Regions from separate parts of the Actinosynnema sp. NPDC050436 genome, predicted to be linked through region 1. Evidence: riboswitches for the same ligand, from Rfam matches in the RefSeq annotation. Region 1 holds a riboswitch; each other region holds the start of a gene.
The links. Region 1 has a riboswitch for glycine ahead of gcvT (glycine cleavage system aminomethyltransferase GcvT). Riboswitches for the same ligand answer to the same signal wherever they lie in the genome.
Positions count from the first base shown of each region.

Region 2: it holds a riboswitch for glycine, as region 1 does, so the genes downstream of both, gcvH (glycine cleavage system protein GcvH) here and gcvT (glycine cleavage system aminomethyltransferase GcvT) in region 1, are expected to answer to the same signal.
Region 3: it holds a riboswitch for glycine, as region 1 does, so the genes downstream of both, gcvP (aminomethyl-transferring glycine dehydrogenase) here and gcvT (glycine cleavage system aminomethyltransferase GcvT) in region 1, are expected to answer to the same signal.

Region 1 is NZ_JBFAJV010000014.1:89,938-97,423, forward strand. Features, by position in the region: gene AB0I60_RS29045 (hypothetical protein) at 57-437, shown strand; gene AB0I60_RS29050 (DUF3817 domain-containing protein) at 458-760, shown strand; glycine riboswitch at 1,097-1,184, shown strand; glycine riboswitch at 1,185-1,279, shown strand; gene gcvT (glycine cleavage system aminomethyltransferase GcvT) at 1,301-2,485, shown strand; gene glyA (serine hydroxymethyltransferase) at 2,496-3,761, shown strand; gene AB0I60_RS29065 (hypothetical protein) at 3,865-4,515, opposite strand; gene AB0I60_RS29070 (cyclopropane-fatty-acyl-phospholipid synthase family protein) at 4,690-5,958, shown strand; gene AB0I60_RS29075 (DUF1295 domain-containing protein) at 5,955-6,734, shown strand; gene AB0I60_RS29080 (prolyl oligopeptidase family serine peptidase) at 6,799-7,486, shown strand, end outside.
Region 2 is NZ_JBFAJV010000015.1:5,143-12,628, reverse strand. Features, by position in the region: gene AB0I60_RS29535 (AarF/UbiB family protein) at 1-1,103, shown strand, start outside; gene AB0I60_RS29530 (glutathione peroxidase) at 1,139-1,624, shown strand; partial or broken gene AB0I60_RS29525 (isochorismatase family protein) at 1,507-1,902, shown strand; gene AB0I60_RS29520 (L-serine ammonia-lyase) at 1,977-3,341, opposite strand; gene gcvH (glycine cleavage system protein GcvH) at 3,347-3,727, opposite strand; glycine riboswitch at 3,844-3,935, opposite strand; gene ald (alanine dehydrogenase) at 4,157-5,263, shown strand; gene AB0I60_RS29505 (hypothetical protein) at 5,625-5,807, shown strand; gene AB0I60_RS29500 (hypothetical protein) at 5,810-6,211, shown strand; gene AB0I60_RS29495 (ABC transporter ATP-binding protein) at 6,259-7,470, shown strand; gene AB0I60_RS29490 (hypothetical protein) at 7,470-7,486, shown strand, end outside.
Region 3 is NZ_JBFAJV010000010.1:247,213-254,698, forward strand. Features, by position in the region: gene AB0I60_RS24345 (WYL domain-containing protein) at 1-700, opposite strand, end outside; gene AB0I60_RS24350 (DUF3224 domain-containing protein) at 761-1,165, shown strand; gene gcvP (aminomethyl-transferring glycine dehydrogenase) at 1,263-4,151, opposite strand; glycine riboswitch at 4,307-4,397, opposite strand; gene AB0I60_RS24360 (MerR family transcriptional regulator) at 4,563-5,126, opposite strand; gene AB0I60_RS24365 (bifunctional nuclease family protein) at 5,777-6,250, opposite strand; gene AB0I60_RS24370 (MerR family transcriptional regulator) at 6,393-7,112, opposite strand; gene garA (glycogen accumulation regulator GarA) at 7,109-7,486, opposite strand, start outside.

The DNA.
Region 1 (7,486 bases):
CCTGTGCGAGGAGCCCCTTCCGCCGAGAAGTGAACTCCGCGAAGTAGTGTGGGAGGGTGCCCGGCACCCTCCTGACACCCAAGAGACTCGCCATCGCGGCGGTCTGCCTGGTGTCGCTGATCGTGTGCTGCGGCCTCGCCTACTGGCAGTGGGAGAGGTTCTCCGAGGCCGGCGGCACGTTCCAGAACCTCGGGTACGTCTTCCAGTGGCCGCTGTTCGGCCTGTTCCCCGTCTTCATGGTGTGGCGGATGCGCAAGCTCGCCGCCCAGCGCCGTGCCGAGGACGCCGCCGGGGGCAGCCGGGAGCCGGTGGCCGCCGCCCCGCGTCCGGCCGTTACCGTGGAACCCGTCAGAACACCCGCGCACGACGACGAGGACGACGAGCTGGCGGCCTACAACCGCTACCTCCGGGAGCTCAACGCGCGGGACCAGCGGTGAGCGAAGGCGGTCGGTAGGCGATGAGCGGTGCGTTGAGCCGGTTCCGGTTCATGGCTTACGTGGTCGGTGTCGGCCTGCTCCTGCTCGTGGTGGCGATGTTCGTCAAGTACGTCGGCGACAACTCCGGGATGATGGCCGTCGTCGGGCCCGTCCACGGCTTCCTGTACGCCGTCTACCTGGTCTTCACGGTCGACCTGGCGCTCAAGGCGCGGTGGTCGCTCAAGGGCTCCGCGCTGGTGCTGCTCGCGGGCACCATCCCGTTCGTGTCGTTCTACGCCGAGCGCAAGGTGGTCGAGAGCGTCAAGGAGGAACGTGCGCTGTGACCGCGTGCCCCACCCCCGCACCGTCCGCTGAGACGGCCGTGGGCGTGCGGCCGGCACCGGTCGGCGTGCCTGCGCGCGGCCGAGGTGTTCCGGCGTTCCCCCGCCTCTACAGGGGTTCGTTCCCGGTGCTGCACGGCGGACGCGCGGCCCGGAGCGGGTTCCCGGAGCGGGCCGTCGACGGCTCCGCGGGCGGGTTCCCGCTGCTCGGCGGCAGCGCGGCCGGGGTGCGCGGGTCGTCGGGTGGTCGGCCGGGCGGCAGGTTCTGTGACCCGGTCCCGGTTGACCGTGCCTACCAGGCACAACTAGCGTCTGGCGGTACCAACTGAACACGGCCGTCGATGTCGCGCGGGAGAGTCCCCGGAAGGGGCGCCGAAGGAGCAACTCCTCCCCGGAATCTCTCAGGCACAGCTACCGCCCGACGAAGGCAACTCTGGAAAGCAGGCGCTGCGCGCCTCGCCCACGGTGCAAGCCGCGCCCCGCGCGCGGTGAAGCTCTCAGGCTCATGACAGAGGGGGAGGCTCACTCGACGAGGAGTCTCCGATGGACCGTGTCATCCTTCACCAACGGCGACCGGCCGACCAGGTCGGTCTCGTCGCCGTGCCCGCCACCAGGGAGGACCACCCCGTGGAAACCCGCCGGACGCCGCTGCACGCCGAGCACGAGGCGCTGGGCGCCCAGTTCACCGACTTCGCGGGCTGGCGGATGCCGCTGCGCTACGACAGCGAGCTCGCCGAGCACCACGCCGTGCGCACGTCAGCGGGCCTGTTCGACCTGACGCACATGGGCGAGATCGTGCTGTCCGGCCCCGAGGCCGGCCGCGCGCTGGACCACGCGCTGGTCGGCCACGCGTCCGCGATCGGGGTCGGCCGCGCCCGCTACACCATGATCACCCAAGCGGACGGCGGCGTCCTGGACGACCTGATCGTCTACCGGACCGGCGAGCAGGAGTACCTGGTCGTGGCGAACGCCTCGAACGCGGCCGTCGTGTTCCAGGCGCTGGTCGAGCGCGCGGAGGGCTTCGACACCTCCGTCGTGGACAAGTCCGTCGACTACGCCCTGCTGGCGGTCCAGGGGCCGGCGTCCACCGCGATCCTGGCCGGTCTCACCACCACCGACCTCGCGTCGGTCAAGTACTACGCCTCCTACCCGACCGAGGTGGCCGGCCGGCCCGCGCTGCTCGCCCGCACCGGCTACACCGGCGAGGACGGCTTCGAGCTGTTCCTCGACCCGGCCGACGCGCCGGCGGTGTGGCAGGCGCTGCTGGAGGCGGGCCGCGAGCACGACCTCCGGCCCGCCGGCCTCGGCTGCCGCGACACGCTGCGCCTGGAGGCCGGGATGCCGCTGTACGGCAACGAGCTCAGCGCCGCGCGCACCCCGTACCACGCCAACCTGGGCCGCGTGGTGAAGCTGGACAAGCCGGAGGACTTCGTCGGCCGCGAGGCGCTGGCCGCCGTCGCCGAGCAGGGCGCGGAGGCGAAGCTGGTCGGCCTCAGGACCACGTCCCGCCGCGCGCCCCGGCACGGCTACCCGGTGCTGGACGCGTCCGGCTCGGTGGTCGGCGAGGTCACCAGCGGCGCGCTGTCGCCGACCCTGGGCTACTCGGTGGCGATGGCCTACGTGCCGCCGGCGCTGGCCGAGCCCGGCACCGCTCTGGCCGTCGACATCCGGGGCAGGCAGGAGCCCGTGGAAGTCGTCGCGCTGCCGTTCTACAAGCGAAACTCGTAAGGGAGACACCATGTCCGAGCACTTCAACACCTCCCTCGCGGAGTTCGACCCGGAGGTCGCCGAGGCCGTCGCGGCGGAGCTCGGCCGGCAGCAGGGCACCCTGGAGATGATCGCGTCGGAGAACTTCACCCCGGTGTCGGTGCTCCAGGCGCAGGGCTCCGTGCTGACCAACAAGTACGCCGAGGGCTACCCCGGCCGGCGGTACTACGGCGGCTGCGAGAACGTCGACGTGGTCGAGCGGCTGGCCATCTCGCGGGTCAAGGAGCTGTTCGGCGCGGGCTACGCGAACGTGCAGCCGCACTCGGGCGCGCAGGCCAACGCGTGCGCGATGTTCGCCCTGCTCCAGCCCGGCGACACGATCCTGGGCCTGGACCTGGCGCACGGCGGCCACCTGACCCACGGGATGCGGATCAACTTCTCCGGCAAGCTCTACGACGTGGTGCCCTACCACGTGTCGGAGACCGACGGCCGGGTCGACATGGCCGAGGTCGAGCGGCTGGCGACCGAGCACCGGCCCAAGCTGATCGTGGCGGGCTGGTCGGCCTACCCGAGGCAGCTGGACTTCGCGGAGTTCCGCCGGATCGCGGACTCGGTCGACGCCTACCTGATGGTCGACATGGCGCACTTCGCCGGCCTGGTGGCGGCCGGGCTGCACCCCAGCCCCGTGCCGCACGCGCACGTCACCACCACGACCACGCACAAGACGCTGGGCGGCCCGCGCGGCGGCGTGATCCTGACCAACGAGGCCGACCTCGCCAAGAAGATCAACTCGGCGGTGTTCCCCGGCCAGCAGGGCGGGCCGCTGGAGCACGTGATCGCGGGCAAGGCGGTGGCGTTCAAGCACGCCGCGTCGCCCGAGTTCGCCGACCGCCAGCGCCGCACGGTCGAGGGCGCGAAGATCCTGGCCGACCGCCTGTCGCAGCCCGACGCGGCGGCGGCCGGCGTGAAGGTGCTGACCGGCGGCACGGACGTGCACCTGGTGCTGGTCGACCTGGTCGGGTCCGAGCTGGACGGCAAGCAGGCCGAGGACCGGCTGCACGAGGTGGGCATCACGGTGAACCGCAACGCGGTGCCGAACGACCCGCGCCCGCCGATGGTCACCTCGGGCCTGCGGATCGGCACGCCCGCCCTGGCCACCCGGGGCTTCGGCGCGGCGGACTTCGCCGAGGTCGCGGACGTGATCGCGGCGGCCCTCCAGGCGTCGCCGGACCTGGCCGAGCTGCGCTCCCGGGTCGAGGTGCTGGCCGCGAAGCACCCGCTCTACCCGAACCTGTAGGGGTTCGGCGTCCGACACGTGGTCCCCCGGCCAACCCCAGGCCGGGGGACCGCGCTGCTCACGGGCCGCGCCGCGTCCGGGCGGCGAACCGCTCGGCGACGGGCTACGCGGCGGGAGCGCGGACGCCGGGCGGCAGGCACTCGACGTTGCGCTTGCCGTCGGGTCGGACCACGAACCACGTGCCGCCCACGCCCTGGCCCTTCCACTGACCGGGTGCCTCGTCCTTTGCGTAGGTGTAGAGCGCCCACCCGGCGAGGGTGACCTGCTCGGTGCCGTCCGCGCGCTTCACCGTGCCGACCAGCGTCGGGTCCACGCCCTCCAGCGCCGGGGTGCCGCCGCCGGCCAGCAGCGGCGGCCAGGTCTCGGCGCACTTGCCCTCGCAGGCGGACTTCGGCGGGTTCGGCGTGTCCTTGTCGAACCGGTACAGGGTGCGGCCGTCGCCGTCCTGCACCACGTCGCCCATCTTCGGCACGCTCTTGGCGACCAGCGCGACCGTCGGCCCGGCGGGCGCGGCCTGCCCCTCGGGCGCACCGGCCGCCGTCTCGGCGGGTGTCTCCAGCGGGGACTGCGAGGTCGTCGCGGGCGGCGCGGCGGGGGTGTCGCCGTAGTCGGCCTGCGCGGCTGCCCCGACCTGGTCGGTGCGCACCGGGGCCGGGTCCTGCCGCCCGGAGGCGTTCGAGGTCCACACGACCAGCGCGAGCACGGCCGCCAGGCCGCCCGCGACGGCGATGGCGATGCGGTTTCGTCGGATCACGCTCAACTCCTCCATGGTCGGTCACCCGCTCCACCGACGACTACGGCGGCCCCGGAACGCCGGTTCAGGGCCGGTGGGCCGATCGGGCGAAGTCAGGGGTGCCGCGCGGCGGGGGTGAACCGGGACGGGGGTGTCGTGCGAACGTCGGGACACCAGAGGTGTGAGGAGGAGTTCGTGGTCGTCGCAACCGCCGGAGTGGCCGGGCGTCTCGCCGCCGTCGTCGAACGTCTGCTGGGTGCGCAACTGCCCATCGGGCTGCGCGCGTGGGACGGCAGCACGGCCGGTCCGCAGGACGGCCCGGTGGCCGTGATCAGGTCCCGCCGCGCCCTGCGCCGGCTGCTGTGGAACCCCGACGAGCTGGGCCTGTCCCGCGCGTACGTGGCGGGTGAGCTGGACGTGGACGGCGACCTGACCGAGGGCCTGGTCCGGTTCTGGGAGCTGGCCCGGCAGGGCAGGCTGGGCAAGCCGAAGCCGCTGGAGGTGCTGGGCGCGCTGCGCACGGCGGCCGGGCTGGGCGTGCTCGGCCCGCGCCCCGCGCCACCCGGCGAGGAGGCCCGGCTGTCCGGTCGGCGGCACACCCGCGACCGGGACCGGGACGCCATCGCCCACCACTACGACCTGAGCAACGCGTTCTACGAGCTGGTGCTCGACCCGAGCATGGCCTACTCGTGCGGCTACTTCACCTCGCCGGGTGCCACGGTCGCCGAGGCGCAGCACGCCAAGCTGGACCTGGTGTGCCGCAAGCTGGGCCTGGCACCGGGGATGCGGCTGCTGGACGTGGGCTGCGGCTGGGGGTCGATGATCGTCCACGCCGCCAAGCACTTCGGCGTGCGGGCGACCGGCGTGACGATCTCGGCGCAGCAGAAGGCGCACATCGAGGCCCGCATCGCGCGCGAGGGCGTGGCGGACCTGGTCACCGTGCGGCTCCAGGACTACCGCGAGATCGCCGGCGAGCCGTACGACGCGGTGTCCACGATCGAGATGGGCGAGCACGTCGGCGAGGAGAACTACCCGAGGTACGCGGCCGTGCTGCACCGGGCGCTCAAGCCGGGCGGGCGGCTGCTGCTCCAGCAGATGTCGCGCGGTGCCAACGCACCCGGTGGCGGCGCGTTCATCGAGTCCTACGTGGCGCCCGACATGCACATGCGGCCGGTCAGCCGGACGCTGGCGCACCTGGAGGGCGCGGGGTTCGAGATCCGGGACGTGCACGCGCTGCGCGAGCACTACGTGTGGACGGTCCGGGCGTGGGCCGAGACGCTCGAACGGCGCTGGGCCGAGGCGGTCGCGCTGGTCGGCGAGGGCCAGGCGCGGGTGTGGCGGCTGTACCTCGCGGGCGGCGCGCTGACCTTCGAGGAGGGTCGGATGGGCGTGGACCAGGTGCTGGCGGTGCGGCCCGGCCCGCGCGGCGACAGCGGGATGCCGGCGACGCGGGAGTGGGCATGAGCTTCGGCTGGAACGTCCTGTGGTCGGCGGTCGTGGTGCTCGTGCTGGTCACGGCGCTGTTCGGCTTCGCCGCGTCGCGCAGGCGGTTCGACTTCATCGACTCGTTCTGGGGCTTGGGCTTCGCGGTGATCGGGGTGCTGACCTACGCCCTGTCCGAGCACTCGACCCGGGCGCTGGTCGTCGCGGTGCTGACGGCGGTGTGGGGCGTGCGGCTGGGGTGGCACATCCACCGCCGCAACCGGCACAAGCCCGAGGACCAGCGGTACGTCGACATGTACCGGCGGGCCCGGGGCAACCCGCTGGCCAAGATGTACCGGGTCTACCTGCTCCAGGCCGGGATCATGCTGCTGGTGTCGCTGCCGGTGCAGTTCGCCGCCTACACGACGGCGGACTTCGGCGTGCTGGACTACGTGGGCGTCGCGGTGTGGCTGGTCGGGTTCGCGTTCGAGGCGGTCGGCGACCAGCAGTTGGAGCGGTTCAAGGCGGACCCGGCGAACAAGGGCCAGGTGATGGACCGGGGCCTGTGGCGCTACACCCGGCACCCCAACTACTTCGGCGACGCGTGCGTGTGGTGGGGGCTGTTCCTGTTCGCCTGCTCCACGCCGTGGGGGCTCGTGCTCGCGGTCAGCCCGCTGCTGATGACCTTCCTGCTCGCCAAGGGCAGCGGGAAACCGCTGCTGGAGAAGGACATCGCGCAGCGCCGCCCCGGCTACGCCGACTACGTGCGGCGGACCAGCGGCTTCTTCCCGCTGCCGCCGAAATCGCCCCGGACGTGAGCGCCGACCCGGTCGCCGCCCGTGGCGACCGGGTCACCCACCGGTGAGGCCATAGGGTGTCCCCGTGGGCAACGAGATCTCCTTCCCGCGCCAGCAAGCGCGCAGCCAGCGGTTCACCCTCGGTGCGCCGCGCAACTTCACCGTCGCACCCGACGGCAGCCGGGTCTACTTCCTGCGGACCGCCTCGGCCACGAGCCGGGCGAACGGGCTGTGGGCCTTCGACACCGCGACCGGGGCCGAGCAGCTCCTGGTGGACGCGGACGCCCTGCTCACCGACCCCGAGGACCTCTCGCCCGAGGAGCGCGCGCGGCGCGAGCGCAGCCGCGAGCAGGCCGCCGGCATCGTGTCCTACGCGGTGGACGCGGACGTCGCGCAGGCCGCGTTCGCGCTGTCCGGGCGGCTGTTCGTCGCGGACCTGGCGTCCGGCGCGGTGCGCGAGCTGCCCGTCACCGGCAGCGTCCTGGACCCCCGGCTGGACCCGACCGGGCGCAAGGTCGGCTACGTCTCGGCGGGCGCGCTGCACGTCGTGGACCTGGGGTCGGGCGACGACCTGGTGCTCGCCGAACCCGACGCCGAGGACGTGACGTGGGGCTTGGCGGAGTTCATCGCCGCCGAGGAGATGGGCCGCCACCGGGGCTACTGGTTCTCCCCGGACGGCGAGCACGTGCTCGCCGCGCGGGTCGACAACCGCCCGGTGCGCCGCTGGTACATCGCCGACCCGGCCAACCCCGCCACGCCGGCCGCCGAGATCG
Region 2 (7,486 bases), on a different contig from region 1:
GCGTGCGGGACCTGGCGGCCGGGTTCTCCGCCGCGCTGCGCGAGGAATTCGACTTCCGGGTCGAGGCGCGCAACCTCGCGGCCGTCCGCGCCGCGTCCGCCGACACCGACGTCGTGCTGCCGCAGGTGCACGAGGCGCTGTGCACGTCGCGGGTCCTGGTGATGGAGCGCCTGGACGGCAGCCCGATCCGGTCCGCCGCGCTGGAGTCCGCAGACCGGGGCGGGCTGGCCCGGTCGCTGCTCGACGTGCTGCTGCGCCAGGTGATGCTCAACGGCGTCTTCCACGCCGACCCGCACCCCGGCAACATCATGCTGCTGCGCGACGGCCGGCTGGGGATGCTCGACTTCGGCTCGGTGGGCCGGATCGACGCCCAGCTCCGCTCCGCGCTGGGCAAGCTGCTGCTGGCCGTCGACCGGGGCGACCCGGCGGGCCTGCGCGACGCGCTGCTGGAGCTGGTGACCCGGCCCGACGAGATCGACGAGCAGCAGCTCGAACGGGCGCTGGGCCAGTTCATGGCCCGGCACCTGGGCGCCGGGATGCGGCCGGACGCCCAGATGTTCGGCGACCTGTTCACCCTCGTGCACCGCTACGGCCTGAGCATCCCGCCGGAGATCGCCGCCGTGTTCCGCGCGCTGGCCACCGTGGAGGGCACCCTCGGCGCGCTCTCACCCGGGTTCAACCTCGTGGTCGAGTCGCGGGCGTTCGCGGAGAAGCAGTTCAGCGAGCGCCTGACGCCGGAGTCGTTGCGGCGCACGGTGACCGAGGAGCTGTACTCGATGCTGCCGATGGTCAAGCGGCTGCCGCGCCGGCTGGAGCGCATCTCCGCCGCGCTGGAGCAGGGCAGGCTGGGCATGACCATGCGGCTGTTCGCCGACGAGCGGGACCGGCACTTCGTCGTCACCCTGCTGCACCAGGTCATGCTGACCGTCCTCGGCGCGACCGCCGGCGTGATGGCGGTGCTCCTGCTGGGCGCGGACGGCGGCCCGCTGGTCGCCCCGCAGATCACGCTCTACCAGGTGTTCGGCTACAACCTGCTGGTGATCAGCATCCTGCTCGGGCTGCGCGTGGTCGTCACCGTCTTCCGCCCGCGCGACGGCGGCTAGCGCCCGGCCCGCGCCGGGCACCGTAGGCTGGCCGCATGAGCATCCACGACATCGCCGTGCACACCCTGGACGGCACGCCGAGCAGCCTGGGTTCGTTGCGCGGCAAGGCTGTGCTGGTGGTGAACGTGGCGTCGAAGTGCGGCCTGACGCCGCAGTACACCGGGTTGGAGCAGCTCCAGGCCCGGTACGCGGCGCGGGGTTTCTCGGTGGTCGGCTTCCCGTGCAATCAGTTCGCGGGCCAGGAGCCCGGCACGTCCGAGGAGATCGCGGAGTTCTGCTCGGCCACCTACGGCGTCACGTTCCCGCTGTTCGAGAAGATCGACGTGAACGGCGAGGGCCGGCACCCGCTGTACGCGGAGCTGACCGCGCACCCGGACGCGGACGGCGAGGCGGGCGACGTGCAGTGGAACTTCGAGAAGTTCCTGGTCTCCCCCGACGGCGAGGTGCTGGCCCGCTTCCGACCGCGCACCGAGCCCGGGGACGAGCAGGTCGTGAAGGCGATCGAGGCCGCGCTCCCGTAGGCCCGCCGTCCGGGACCGACGCCCGGTCTCGTGCTGCCCGGCGGGTGACGTCGGGCGGGTGGTGCGGGACGACACCAGGCCCCCGGACCGGTCACCGCAGGGGTTCCGGGCGCGGCCGGCGCGCTGGGGACGCGTTCCCCGAGGGGACCGCCGGCACCGACCTCGACCTGGTGCTGCGCGCCCGCTCGGTGGGGTCCGTCGTGGTCGCCGGCGTGGCGACCAGCGCGGTGGTGGCGGCGACCTGCTACGACGCGGCGGACCGGGGCTACCGGGTGACCCGTCCCGGGACCAGCCCCGCGTTCGGTGAGGCAGCCGCCGTGGTCTCCCGGCACGGGCCGGGAGACCACGGGGGTCAGCACTCGATGACGTTCACCGCCAGACCGCCCCGCGCGGTCTCCTTGTACTTCACCTTCATGTCCTTGCCGGTCTCGCGCATGGTCTTGATGACCTTGTCCAGCGACACGAAGTGCGACCCGTCGCCGCGCAACGCCATGCGCGCGGCGGTGATCGCCTTGATCGACGCCAGCGCGTTGCGCTCGATGCACGGGATCTGCACGAGCCCGCCGATCGGGTCGCAGGTCAGGCCGAGGTTGTGCTCCATGGCGATCTCGGCGGCGTTCTCCACCTGCTCCGGCGTCCCGCCGAGCACCTCGGCCAGGCCGCCGGCCGCCATCGAGCACGCCGAGCCGACCTCGCCCTGGCAGCCGACCTCGGCACCGGAGATCGACGCGTTCTCCTTGAACAGCACGCCCACCGCGCCCGCCGTGAGCAGGAACCGCACCACGCCGTCGTCGGACGCGCCCGGCACGAACCGCGTGTAGTAGTGCAGCACCGCCGGCACGATGCCCGCCGCGCCGTTGGTCGGCGCGGTCACCACCCGACCGCCGGCCGCGTTCTCCTCGTTCACCGCCAGGGCGAACAGGGTCACCCAGTCCATCACCCGCAACGGGTCGGTGGTGAAGTGCTCGGCCGCGAGCCGCTGCCGCATCTCGGCGGCCCGCCGCCGCACCTTCAGCCCGCCCGGCAGCACGCCGTCCTCGGTGCAGCCGCGCTCCACGCACTCCTGCATCACGTGCCAGATGTGCAGCAGGCCCTGGCGCACGTCGTGCTCGGAGCGCCAGGACAGCTCGTTGGCGAGCATGACCTCGCTGATGGTCAGCCCGGTCTCGCGGGTGCGCGCCAGCAGCTCGTCGCCGCTGAGGAACGGGTGCGCGATGGGGGTGGCGTCGGCCTTGATCCGGTCGGTGCCGCTCGCCGTCTCGTCCACCACGAACCCGCCGCCGACCGAGTAGTACACGGCCTCGTCCAGCACCTCTTCGCCGGAATAGGCGGTGAAGCTCATCCCGTTCGGGTGCAGCGGGAGGGACTTCCGGCGGTGCATCACCAGGTCGGCGTCCTCGGTGAACGGGATGTCCCGCACACCGCCCAGCAGCAGCCTGCCGGTGGCCCGGATCTCCTGCACCCGCACGTCGGCCGCCGTGGGGTCGACGTCCTCCGGCTTGTGCCCCTCCAAGCCCAGGAGCACGGCCTTGGGGCTGCCGTGGCCGTGCCCGGTCGCACCCAGCGAGCCGAACAGCTCGACGTGCACGCGGTCCACCGAGTGCGCCCGGTGCCCGAGCCGCGCGACGAACATGGTCGCCGCGCGCATGGGGCCGACGGTGTGCGAGCTCGACGGCCCGATGCCGACGGAGAACAGGTCGAAGACGCTGATCGCCACGGCGCTCAGTCCCCGGTGAGTTCCGCGTACTTCGCGGCGGTCAGCAGGCCCGTCGCGTCCTCGACGGCGACCTTGAACAGCCAGCCCGCGCCGTACGGGTCGTTGTTGATCAGCGACGGGTCGTCGGCCACCTCGGTGTTGACCTCCACGACCTCGCCGCTGACCGGCGCGTACAGGTCGCTCACCGACTTGGTCGACTCCAGCTCGCCGCACACGTCGCCGGACTTGACGCGCTCGCCCACGGTCGGCAGCTGGACGAACACGATGTCGCCGAGCGACTCCGCCGCGTAGGAGGTGATGCCGATCGCCACGGGGTCCTGGGTACCCGGGGTCCAGTCGACCCACTCGTGCTCGGGCGTGTACAGCAGGTTGTCCGGAAAAGTCACGTCAGCTCCTCGGTCCGCGCGGCCAGGTCCCCTCTCTGTCCTGGGACCTGAGAGCTTCGCCGCAGCGCTGCGGCTTGCACCGTGGGTGCGCGCGTGAGCACGCTTTCCAGAGTCGCCTCGCCCGAGCGGTTCTCGTTGCCTGAGAGTGTGCGGGGTGCTTGCTCCTTCGGCGCTCCAGACGTGCTGGAGGCTCTCCCGCTCGGGTTCCGGTGTCGCCTGCGACACCCCGGCCGATGTTCAGTTGGTCGGACGCGAGCACGCTAAGTCGTCGGCGACTCGGGTGTCAACGCGCGTCCAGAGACTTCACGCCACCTCCGCCGTTGTCCGACCGGCACAACGCGGCAGGTGCGCGTTCGTGCCAACGGCACGATGACAGCCGGATGGCGGTACCGGACCTTTGGCATTAACAACGCCCCGAAGGAGCCCTCCGTGCGGATCTCAGTACCCCGCGAGATCAAGAACCACGAATACCGCGTCGCGCTGACCCCCGCAGGCGCCCACGAGCTGACGGTGCGCGGCCACGACGTGTTCGTCGAGGCGGGCGCGGGCCTGGGCTCGGCCATCACCGACGAGGAGTACCTCGCGGCGGGTGCGAAGGTGCTGGCCACCGCCGAGGACGTGTGGGCCGAGGGCGACCTGGTGCTCAAGGTCAAGGAGCCGATCGCGCGGGAGTACCCCCTGCTGCGCAAGGGCCAGACCCTGTTCACGTACCTGCACCTCGCGGCCGACCAGCCGCTGACGCAGGCGCTGCTGGACTCCGGCACCACCGCGATCGCCTACGAGACGGTGCAGACCGCGAACGGCGCGCTGCCGCTGCTGGCCCCGATGTCCGAGGTGGCGGGCAGGCTCGCGCCCCAGGTCGGCGCGTTCTCGCTGATGAAGCCGTCCGGCGGCCGGGGCGTGCTGCCCGGCGGCGTGCCCGGCGTGCACCCGGCGCGGGTCGTCGTGATCGGCGGCGGCGTGGCGGGCCTGAACGCGGCCACCATCGCCGTGGGCCTGGGCGCGGACGTCGAGATCCTGGACACCAACGTCGACCGGCTGCGCCACATCGACGCCCTGTACCAGGGCCGGCTGCGCACGGTCACGTCGAACCGCTACTCGGTCGAGCAGGCCGTGCGGGAGGCCGACCTGGTCATCGGCGCGGTGCTGGTGCCGGGCGCGAAGGCCCCGAAGCTGGTCTCCAACGAGCTGGTGGCGCAGATGAAGCCGGGCTCCGTGCTCGTCGACATCGCCATCGACCAGGGCGGCTGCTTCGCCGACTCGCGGCCGACCACGCACGCCGAGCCGACCTACCAGGTGCACGACTCGGTGTTCTACTGCGTGGCCAACATGCCCGGTGCCGTGCCGCGCACGTCCACCTACGCGCTGACCAACGTGACGCTGCCGTACGCGGTCGCGCTGGCCGACAAGGGCTGGGAGGCGGCGCTGCGCGCGGACCAGGCGCTGGCGCTGGGCCTCAACGCGCACGACGGCCTGCTGACCTACCAGCCGGTCGCGGAGGCGCACGGCCTCACCCACACCCCGCTCGAAGTCTGAGCACCCGCGAAGGAGGGGCGTCCACCACGACGGTGGGCGCCCCTTCTCGCACGTGGAGGGCATGAAAAGGCGGCCCGCTCAACCAGCCTGGGGGTCACTGGGAGCGGGCCGCGCCACCAATGCTAGCGGGCGGCGGGCGGTCGTGCCCAGCCGCCCCGCCCATCTGACGCCCAGATCTTTACCAGGAGGAGCACAGCCCGTGTCCACCCTCAAGCAAACGAGTGAATTCGCCGCGTAACGGGTAAGTCACGACGCCCGGTCGGCCGATGAGGTACAGCGAGGTGCCCGTGCGCTGACGCGGCGGGCTCGCCCCTCCGCGGTGTGCCCACCGCGCCGCCGCCGACCTCCGATCGGAGCGCACATGGCCGAACCACAGGGCTGGATCGACTGCCACGACCCCTTCGGGCGGGACCGCTCGATGACCGTGCTGGTGGAGGACGACCGGGTGCTGCTGGTCGCCCCACCCGGCGAGTCCGCTGTGATGTCGGTCACCCAGACCCGCCGGCTGCACCGCCTGCTGGCCCAGGCCGCGGACAGGATGTGACGGTGGACGAGACACTGCGCGCCGCCGTCCTGCACCGGCTGACCCAGTTGGAGGAGGTCGCCGAGCGGGGTGCCGCCGAGGCGCTCGTGCCGCTGGCCCGCGCGGAGATCAACCGGCTGGCCGACACCTGGCGGCTGCTGCTCACCGTGCACCAACCCGATCCCGACGGCCGCTGCCGCGCCTGCCCCGGCGTGCTGCGGCACAAGAAGTGGCCGTGCCAGGTGTGGACCATGGCCCACCAGCACCTCATCGGCGAGGGCCTCCCGCACCGCGAGCGGCGGCGTCCCCTGCGCGGGCCGTTCGGCCGGGTGCGCGACGCCGAGCACCCCGCCGAGCACCCCGCCGAGGCCACGACCGAGATACCCGCCGTGGTGTCGAAACCGCGACACGCCCTTCCCGACTGACCTTCCTAGGGCAGGATGGCGTCCCGAAGAGCATTCGGGAGGGACGCGTGCACGACGGCAGTGGCCGCATCGTGGTGCAGAACTTGACCAAGCAGTTCGGTCCGGTGGCAGCGGTGCAGAATCTCAGCTTCACGGTGGAACCGGGGTCGGTGACCGGCTTCCTGGGCCCCAACGGGGCGGGCAAGACGACGACGCTGCGCATGGTGCTCGGCCTGGTGACGCCCACGGCGGGCATCGGCCTGATCAACGGTCGGCCGTTCCACCAGCTCGGCAACCCGGCCCGGGTGGTCGGCGCGGTGCTGGAGGCGCAGGGCTTCCACCCCAAGCGCTCGGCGCGCAACCACCTGCGGGTGTACGCGGCGGCGATCGGCGTGCCGGACTCGCGGGCCGACCAGGTGCTGCAACTGGTCGGGCTGGGCGCGGCGGGCGACCGCAACGCGGGCGGCTTCTCGCTGGGCATGAAGCAGCGACTGGCGCTGGCCACCGCGCTGCTGGGCGACCCGCAGGTGCTGGTGCTGGACGAGCCGTCCAACGGCCTGGACCCGGAGGGCATCGCCTGGCTGCGGACCTTCCTCCAGTCCTACGCGCGCAGCGGGCGCACGGTGCTGATCTCCAGCCACCTGCTGGCCGAGGTGGAGCAGACCGTGGACCAGGTGGTGATCATCTCGCGCGGCCAGACCATGTACTACGGGCCGCTGGACAACCTGCGCGAGCAGCAGCAGTCCCGTGTCCTGGTGCAGCCGTCGGACACCGCCGCGCTGGTCGCGGCGCTGCACGAGGAGGGCGTCACGGCGATCGAGCAGCTGCCCGACGGGCGGATCGCCATCGCGGGCGTGGACGCCAGGCAGGTCGCCGACACGGCGCTCAAGGCGGGCGTGTCGATCTACGGCATCCAGGAGGAGAAGGCCGACCTGGAACGGCTGTTCTTCCAGCTCACCAGCGGCCAGTACACCGCGTCCGGCCCGAACCAGTACGCCCAGCAGCCCCCGCAGGGCAGCGGCTACTACGCGCCGCCGCCGGGCTACCAGCAGCCTCCCCAGCAGTACCAGCAGCAGTACCAGCCGCCCGGCTACCAGCAGCAGCCCGGCTACCAGGACCCGCAGTCGGGGTACCAGCCGCAGCCCGGCTACCGGCAACCCGGGTACCAGGACCCGCCGTCGGGGTACCAGCAACCACCCGGCCACCAGCCGGGCCGGCAGGACCCGCCGTCCGGCTACCAGCCGGGCCAGGGGCAGAGCGGTCTCGGGGGCGGTGCGTGATGCTGGCGAACCTGGT
Region 3 (7,486 bases), on a different contig from region 1:
GCTCCTCGAAGCGCGCCGACCACCCCGCCCAGAACTCCGCCAGGTCGAAGCCGGCGGGCCGCTCGAACGGCTCGTCGGTCGCCGTCAGCTCCAGCACCCGGGCCACCCGGTAGGTGCGCAGGTCGCCGGACGCCTCGGCGACCAGGTACCAGACCCCGGCCTTGAGCACGAGGCCGAGCGGGCCGACGACCCGTTCCACCTCGCCGCCGGCCGAGCCCCACCTCCGGTACCGGACGCGGACGCGCCTCGGGTTCCACACCGCGTCCGCGACCTCGGCGAGGAACGGCATGTCCTCGGCGTGGCGGAACCACCCCGACGTGTCGAGGTGGAACCGCTCGCGCACGCGCCCCGCCCGGGACCGCAGCTCCGGCGGGAGCGCGGCGAGGATCTTGAGCTGCGCGGCGGCCACCACCGCGCCCAGCCCCAGTTCGGCGGCCGGTCCCGGCAGGCCGGCCAGGAACAGCGAGTCCGCCTCCTCCCCGGTCAGCCCGGTCAACCGGGTCCGGTAGCCGTCGAGCAGCCGGTACCCGCCCGTCGGGCCCCGGTCGGCGTAGACCGGCACGCCGGCCGAGCCGAGCGCCTCCACGTCCCGGTAGACCGTGCGGACCGAGACCTCCAGCTCGTCGGCCAGCTCCTGGGCGGTCAGCCGGCCGCGCGACTGGAGCAGCAGGAGCAGGGAGAGCAACCGCCTGGCGCGCATGACCCGATTGTCCCCGATACCTGACGCGGGTTGTCAGGTACGCCGTGCAGACTCGTCGGCATGAGCACCGAAGCGAGCGGCACGGTCGGGATGGCCGACTGGGTCGAGCACACCTGGGACGGCAAGCGCTACGACGAGGTCACCGGCCCGAAGCAGACCACCGGCGGCATGACCACGACCTACCGGGGCGACCTGGAGGCGACCGGCGAGATGCGGTTCCTGATGTCCTACCCGGACGACGCGTCGTGCCGGTCCACCGGCTACGAGGTGGTGACCGGCACGCTGGCCGGCCGCACGGGCACGTTCGTGCTGGAGCACGTCGGCGGGTTCCGCGACGGCGTCGCCGAGGGCACGTTCACGATCGTCTCCGCCGGCGGCGACCTGGCGGGCCTCACCGGCACCGGCACCGTCCGCTGGCACCAGACCGAGCCGAGCCGCTACACCCTCGACTACGACCTGGCGTGACCCCGGGGGGCGGCCACCCGACCGCCGGCAGGCACGGCGAACGCCGGCAGGCATCGGGTGCCTGCCGGCGTGCGGCGGTCGAGCGGACGAGCGGCGGTCAGCCGCCGTAGGCGGACACCGGGGGGCAGGAGCAGACCAGGTTGCGGTCGCCCTTCGCGCCGTCGATGCGCCGCACCGGGGGCCAGGTCTTCGGGGCGGCCGTGCCCGCCGGGAACACCGCCTCCTCGCGGCTGTACGGGTGGTCCCACTCGCCGGTCACCGACGCCGCCGTGTGCGGCGCGTTGCGCAGCGGGTTGTCGTCGGCCGGCCACTCGCCCGAGCCGACCCGGTCGATCTCGCCCTTGATGGCGATCATCGCGTCGATGAACCGGTCGATCTCGGCCAGGTCCTCGGACTCGGTCGGCTCCACCATCAGCGTGCCCGCCACCGGGAACGACATGGTGGGCGCGTGCAGGCCGTAGTCGGCCAGCCGCTTGGCCACGTCGTCCACGGTCACGCCGGTCGCCTTGGTGATCGGCCGCAGGTCGAGGATGCACTCGTGGGCCACGAAGCCGCCCTCGCCGGTGTAGAGCACCGGGAAGTGCTCGTCCAGCCGCCGGGCCACGTAGTTCGCCGCCGCGACGGCGGTCAGCGTCGCACGGCGCAGGCCGTCGCCGCCCATCATCCGCACGTACGCCCACGAGATCGGCAGGATCGACGCCGAACCCCACGGCGCGGCGCTGATCGGGCCGACGCCGGTCGCCGGGCCGGCGGTCGGCTGCAACGGGTGGTTGGGCAGGAACGGCGCGAGGTGCGAGCGCACGCCGATCGGGCCGACGCCGGGGCCGCCGCCGCCGTGCGGGATGCAGAACGTCTTGTGCAGGTTCAGGTGCGACACGTCCGAGCCGAACTTGCCGTACTGGGCCAGGCCGATCAGCGCGTTGAGGTTCGCGCCGTCCACGTACACCTGGCCGCCGGCCTCGTGCACCAGGCCGCACACCTCGCGCACGGTGTCCTCGTACACGCCGTGCGTGGACGGGTAGGTGATCATGATCGCGGCCAGGTCGTCGCGGTGGGCGTCGACCGTCGCGCGCAGGTGGCCCAGGTCGACGTTGCCCTTGTCGTCGCACTTCACCACGACCACGCGCATCCCGGCCATGACGGCCGACGCGGCGTTGGTGCCGTGCGCGGAGGACGGGATCAGGCACACGTCGCGGTGCTCGTCGCCGTTGGCGCGGTGGTAGGCGCGGATCGCCAGCAGGCCCGCGAACTCGCCCTGGCTGCCCGCGTTGGGCTGGAGCGACACCGCGTCGTAGCCGGTCACCTCGGCCAGCCACGACTCCAGGTCCCGGACCAGCGAGAGCAGGCCGGCGGCGTCGGAGGCGGGCGCGAACGGGTGCAGCTCGGCGAACTCGGGCCAGGTGATGGCCTCCATCTCGGCCGTGGCGTTGAGCTTCATCGTGCACGAGCCGAGCGGGATCATGCTGCGGTCGAGCGCGACGTCCTTGTCCGACAGCGACCGCAGGTAGCGCAGCAGCGCGGTCTCCGAGCGGTGCGCGTGGAACACCGGGTGCGTGAGGTAGTCGCTGGTGCGGCGCAGGTCGGCGGGGATGCCGTCGGCGGTGTCGGCGTCCAGGCCGTCGATGTCGGCCACCGCCACGTCGAACGCCCGCCACACCGCGACGAGGTCGTCGCGGGTCGTCGTCTCGTCGCAGGCGATCGACACCGTGTCGGCGTCCACCTGCCACAGGTTGACGCCCAGCTCGCGGGCGGCGGCCACGATCGCGGCGGCCCGGCCCTCGACGCGCGCCCGGACGGTGTCGAAGAACTCGCCGTGCACGACCTCGACGCCGCCCTCGCACAGGCCGGCGGCCAGCACGGTCGCCATCCGGTGGGCGCGGGTGGCGATGCCGCGCAGCCCCTCCGGGCCGTGGTACACGGCGTACATGGAGGCGATCACGGCCAGCAGGACCTGCGCGGTGCAGATGTTGCTGGTCGCCTTCTCGCGGCGGATGTGCTGTTCGCGGGTCTGCAGCGCCAGCCGGTAGGCGCGGTTGCCGTCGGCGTCGACCGACACGCCGACCAGCCGGCCGGGGAGCTGGCGCTCCAGGCCCGCGCGGACGGCCATGTACCCGGCGTGCGGGCCGCCGAAGCCCATCGGCACGCCGAAGCGCTGGGTGGTGCCGACGACGACGTCCGCGCCGATCTCGCCGGGCGGGCGCAGCAGGGTCAGCGACAGCAGGTCGGCGGCCACCACGGCCTGCGCGCCGGCCGCGTGGATCTCCGCGATCAGCGACTCCTGGTCGCGGACCACGCCGGAGGCGCCGGGGAAGGACAGCAGCACGCCGAAGAAGTCGCCGCCCAGGCCGAGGCCCTCCAGGCCCTGCGACAGGTCGGCGGTGACGACCTCGATGCCCAGCGGCTCGGCGCGGGTCTCGATCACGGCCAGCGTCTGCGGCAGCGTGTCCTGGTCGACCACGAACTTGGCGGACTTGCTCCGGCCGGCGCGGCGGACCAGGGTCATCGCCTCGGCGGCGGCCGTGGACTCGTCCAGCATGGACGCGTTGGCCAGGGCCAGGCCGGTCAGGTCGGCCACCACGGTCTGGAAGTTCAGCAGCGCCTCCAGCCGGCCCTGCGAGATCTCCGGCTGGTAGGGGGTGTAGGCGGTGTACCAGGCCGGGCTCTCCAGCACGTTGCGGCGGATCACCGGCGGGGTGGTGGTGCCGTAGTAGCCCAGGCCGATCATCTGCTTGAGCGGCTTGTTGCGAGCGGCCAGGGCGCGCAGCTCGGCCAGCGCCTCGGTCTCCGTGGCGGGCGCGGGCAGGTCCAGCACCAGGTCGCGCTCCCGGATCGACTCGGGCACCGCGCGCTGCGCCAGCTCCTCCAGCGAGCCGACGCCGATCACGTCGAGGATGCGGGCCAGCTCGGCCGGCCGGGGGCCCACGTGCCGGTCGGCGAAGGGGGTGCCGTGCTCGAGAGCGGCGAGGGGGATGCGGTCGTGCGTCATAGATACGCCTCCGGGGCTACGGGCACACTTCTGCCGTTGCCCTCCCCCTCTGTCTTCTGCCCGTCGGGGCGCCTGAGAGCTTCACCCGGCCGTCGGAACGGACCGGGCTTGCACCGTCGGCGGGGTCGGCGGACCGACCCGCTTTCCAGAGGCGTCTCACCCGCGCGGTCCTTGCGCCTGAGAGGTTCCGGGGAGGATTTGCTCCTTCGGCGCCGAGACGTGCTCGGACTCTCCCGCGCGGGATAAAGCGACTACCCGCGAATGGTACCCGGACCAGGCCCGCAGGCCCGCACGGACGCGACGCGGATCTCAGCCGGTGGCACGGGACTTCGGGGTCGCGGCTGCGGGGCCCGGCCGGACCGACGCCCCGGACCGCTCCGACGGGCCTGGCGGTACCGACGCGCGCGGGCCTCAGCCGGTGGCGCGGGTGCGCCGGCGGCGGGACAGCTCGTCGTTCGGGGCGTGCTCGACCTCCCCGCCGTCCGCGCGCTCGGCGGGGAACTCGTGGATGGTGCCGCTGATCTCCCGCATCGCGCCGCTGACCGCGATCCCGAACACCCCCTGACCGCCCTGGAGCAGGTCCACGACCTCCTCCGGCGAGGTGCACTCGTAGACCGTCGTGCCGTCGCTGAACAGCGTGATCCGGGCCAGGTCCTGCACGCCCCGGCGGCGCAGGTGGTCGACCGCGACCCGGATGTTCTGCAACGAGACCCCGGTGTCCAGCAGCCGCTTGACCACCTTGAGCACCAGGATGTCCTTGAACGAGTACAGCCGCTGGCTGCCCGAGCCCTGGGCACTCCTTATGGTCGGGTTGACCAGTCCGGTGCGGGCCCAGTAGTCGAGCTGGCGGTAGGTGATGCCCGCGATCTGGCACGCGGCAGGGCCTCGGTAGCCCACGAGCTCGTCCGGCAGCGAGGAGTCCGGGAACAGCTCACCCTGTTCGCCGGATCCGGCCCGGATGGCTTCCTCGACCACGCCTGCCTCCCCTCGGTCCGGCCACGACAGCCGGCGACCACCGTGCAACCGCCCCGGCGTTGGAATCACACCGTGGCAATTCACCCGAGTTCGACGGTAAGACCGCCTAGGGGGCAGGTCAACGCGACGCGCTGAGCGTGTCGCACCTCAACCTCAGGTTGAGGTTGAGAGAGACGCCCGACGTAAGCCATTCGGGTGACGTTTAGTGATCGTTTAGCCGATCACCGCTGACGTTGTGTAATTCGGAAGTGTGACACCGGGGGGTGGCACACCGGGTTGATCCACAACTCACCGCACACACCACGGGGGGCCGACCCGACTCGCGGCCGGACCACCGGCCCCTCGTGGCGCAGCCGGCACCCGAACCGACGAAACGCCCACTCACAGCCCGCCACCGAGCGTCCGTCGTGCACACCGGCCGACCGCCCGGACGGCCCCCGGCGCCCCCCGAACAGCTCCCGGCACGGGGTCCCGGACCGCCCGGGGCACTCCCCAGCCGGCCGGGACCCGGCCGCTGCCGCCCCGCTGCGCCCCGAACGCGCGAAAGCCCGGAGCGACCGCTCCGGGCTGCCCGTCCGACCCCACCGGGCCGGACCGCCTCCACCTCGTCCACCTGCGCGCCGCGGCGGCACGCCCGGCCCGGGACCGGGCTACGTGTCCGCGCCCCGGAAGTCCTCCGGCGACACCGAGTCGAGGAACTCGCGGAACTTCTCGACCTCGTCCTCCTGCTCGTCCGGGATGATCAGGCCGGCCTCGGCCAGCACCGACTCCTCCGCGTGGATCGGCACGCCGATCCGCAGCGCCAGGGCCACCGAGTCGCTCGGGCGCGCCGACACCCGGACGTCGCCGTCGAACACCAGCTCGGCGAAGTAGGTGCCCTCCTGCAGGTCGGTGATGCGGACCTGTTCGAGGTTGCGGCCCAGGGCCCCGATGACGTCCTTGAGCAGGTCGTGGGTCAGTGGCCGCGCGGGGCGCACGCCCTGTTGTTCCAGGGCGATGGCGGTGGCCTCGACCGACCCGATCCAGATCGGCAGGTAGCGCTCGCCCTCGGTCTCGCGCAGCAGCAGGATCGGCTGGTTGGCGGGCAGTTCCACCCGCACGCCGACGACGCGCATCTCGCTCATCGGGTATCGCCTCCCTCAGCGCGCTGAAATTCTGGCGTCCCCGCTATCCCACGAGGATCCCCCACGTACCCTTTCGACGCTACCCGCCAAGCGGGCCTTGTGCGCAACCACCTGGTATCCGGATCACCATTCGGACACCGGTTCACCTGGGGGAAACGCGACCACCTGCGACGTCGCGGAGCCCGGTCTTCACCAGGAGTGTGTGCAGCGTTACGGAAAGCGCCGCGAGTTCGCGGACGACTTCATCGGCACGGCCGCGCGCTCGCGGGTCCCGCTGCCGGTAGAGGGGTGCGACGACCTGCTCGACGAGGCCGACCTCGCGGTCGGCCGCCGCGCGGAAGGTTCGCAGGTGGCGCGGGTCCAGGCCGAGGCCGGTCAGCGCGCGCACGGTGGTGGCGACCTGGAGGGCGTCCTGGTCGTAGGACCCGCCCGCGCCCGCCCTGAGCAGGCCGTGCTGCTCCAGGTCCGCCAGCAGCGCCCCGTCCAGCCCGGAGCGGGCCAGCAGCTCCTCCCGGGACAGCCGGGGCGCGGACCCGCCGGCGGCCTGGTCGGCGGCGGGCAAGCTGTCCACGGCGCGCAGCACGCGGCCCGGGGCCGCCGCGTCGGCCGCGTCCAAGTGCTCCCTGATGACCTTCAGGGGCAGGTACCGGTCGCGCTGGGCCGCCAGCACGTACCTCAGCCGCTCGACGTCGACCGAGGTGAACTGGCGGTACCCCGAGGCGGTGCGTGCCGGGCGGACCAGCCCCTCCGACTCCAGGAAGCGGATCTTGGAGATCGTCACGTCGGGGAACTCCGGTCGGAGCTGCGCCAGCACCGCGCCGATGCTCAGCCCCCCGCGCTGTGGCCGCCCGGCCGCCGTCACTGCGCCCCCTGACCCCCGGCGCCCGGACCGGTCAGGAACACGAGGCGGAACTTGCCGATCTGCACCTCGTCGCCGTTGGCGAGGACCGCCTGGTCGACGGGCTCGCGGTTGACGTAGGTGCCGTTGAGGCTGCCCACGTCGATGACCACGAACTCGCCGCCCTCGCGGCGGAACTCGGCGTGCCGGCGGGACACCGTCACGTCGTCGAGGAAGATGTCGCTGTCGGGGTGCCTGCCCGCGCTGGTGGTGTCCCGGTCCAGCAGGAACCGCGAACCCGCGTTCGGGCCGCGCTTGACCACGAGCAGGGCGGACCCCGCGGGCAGCGCGTCGACACCGGCGACGGCCGGCTCCTGTGCGGGTGCCTCGGCGCCCTC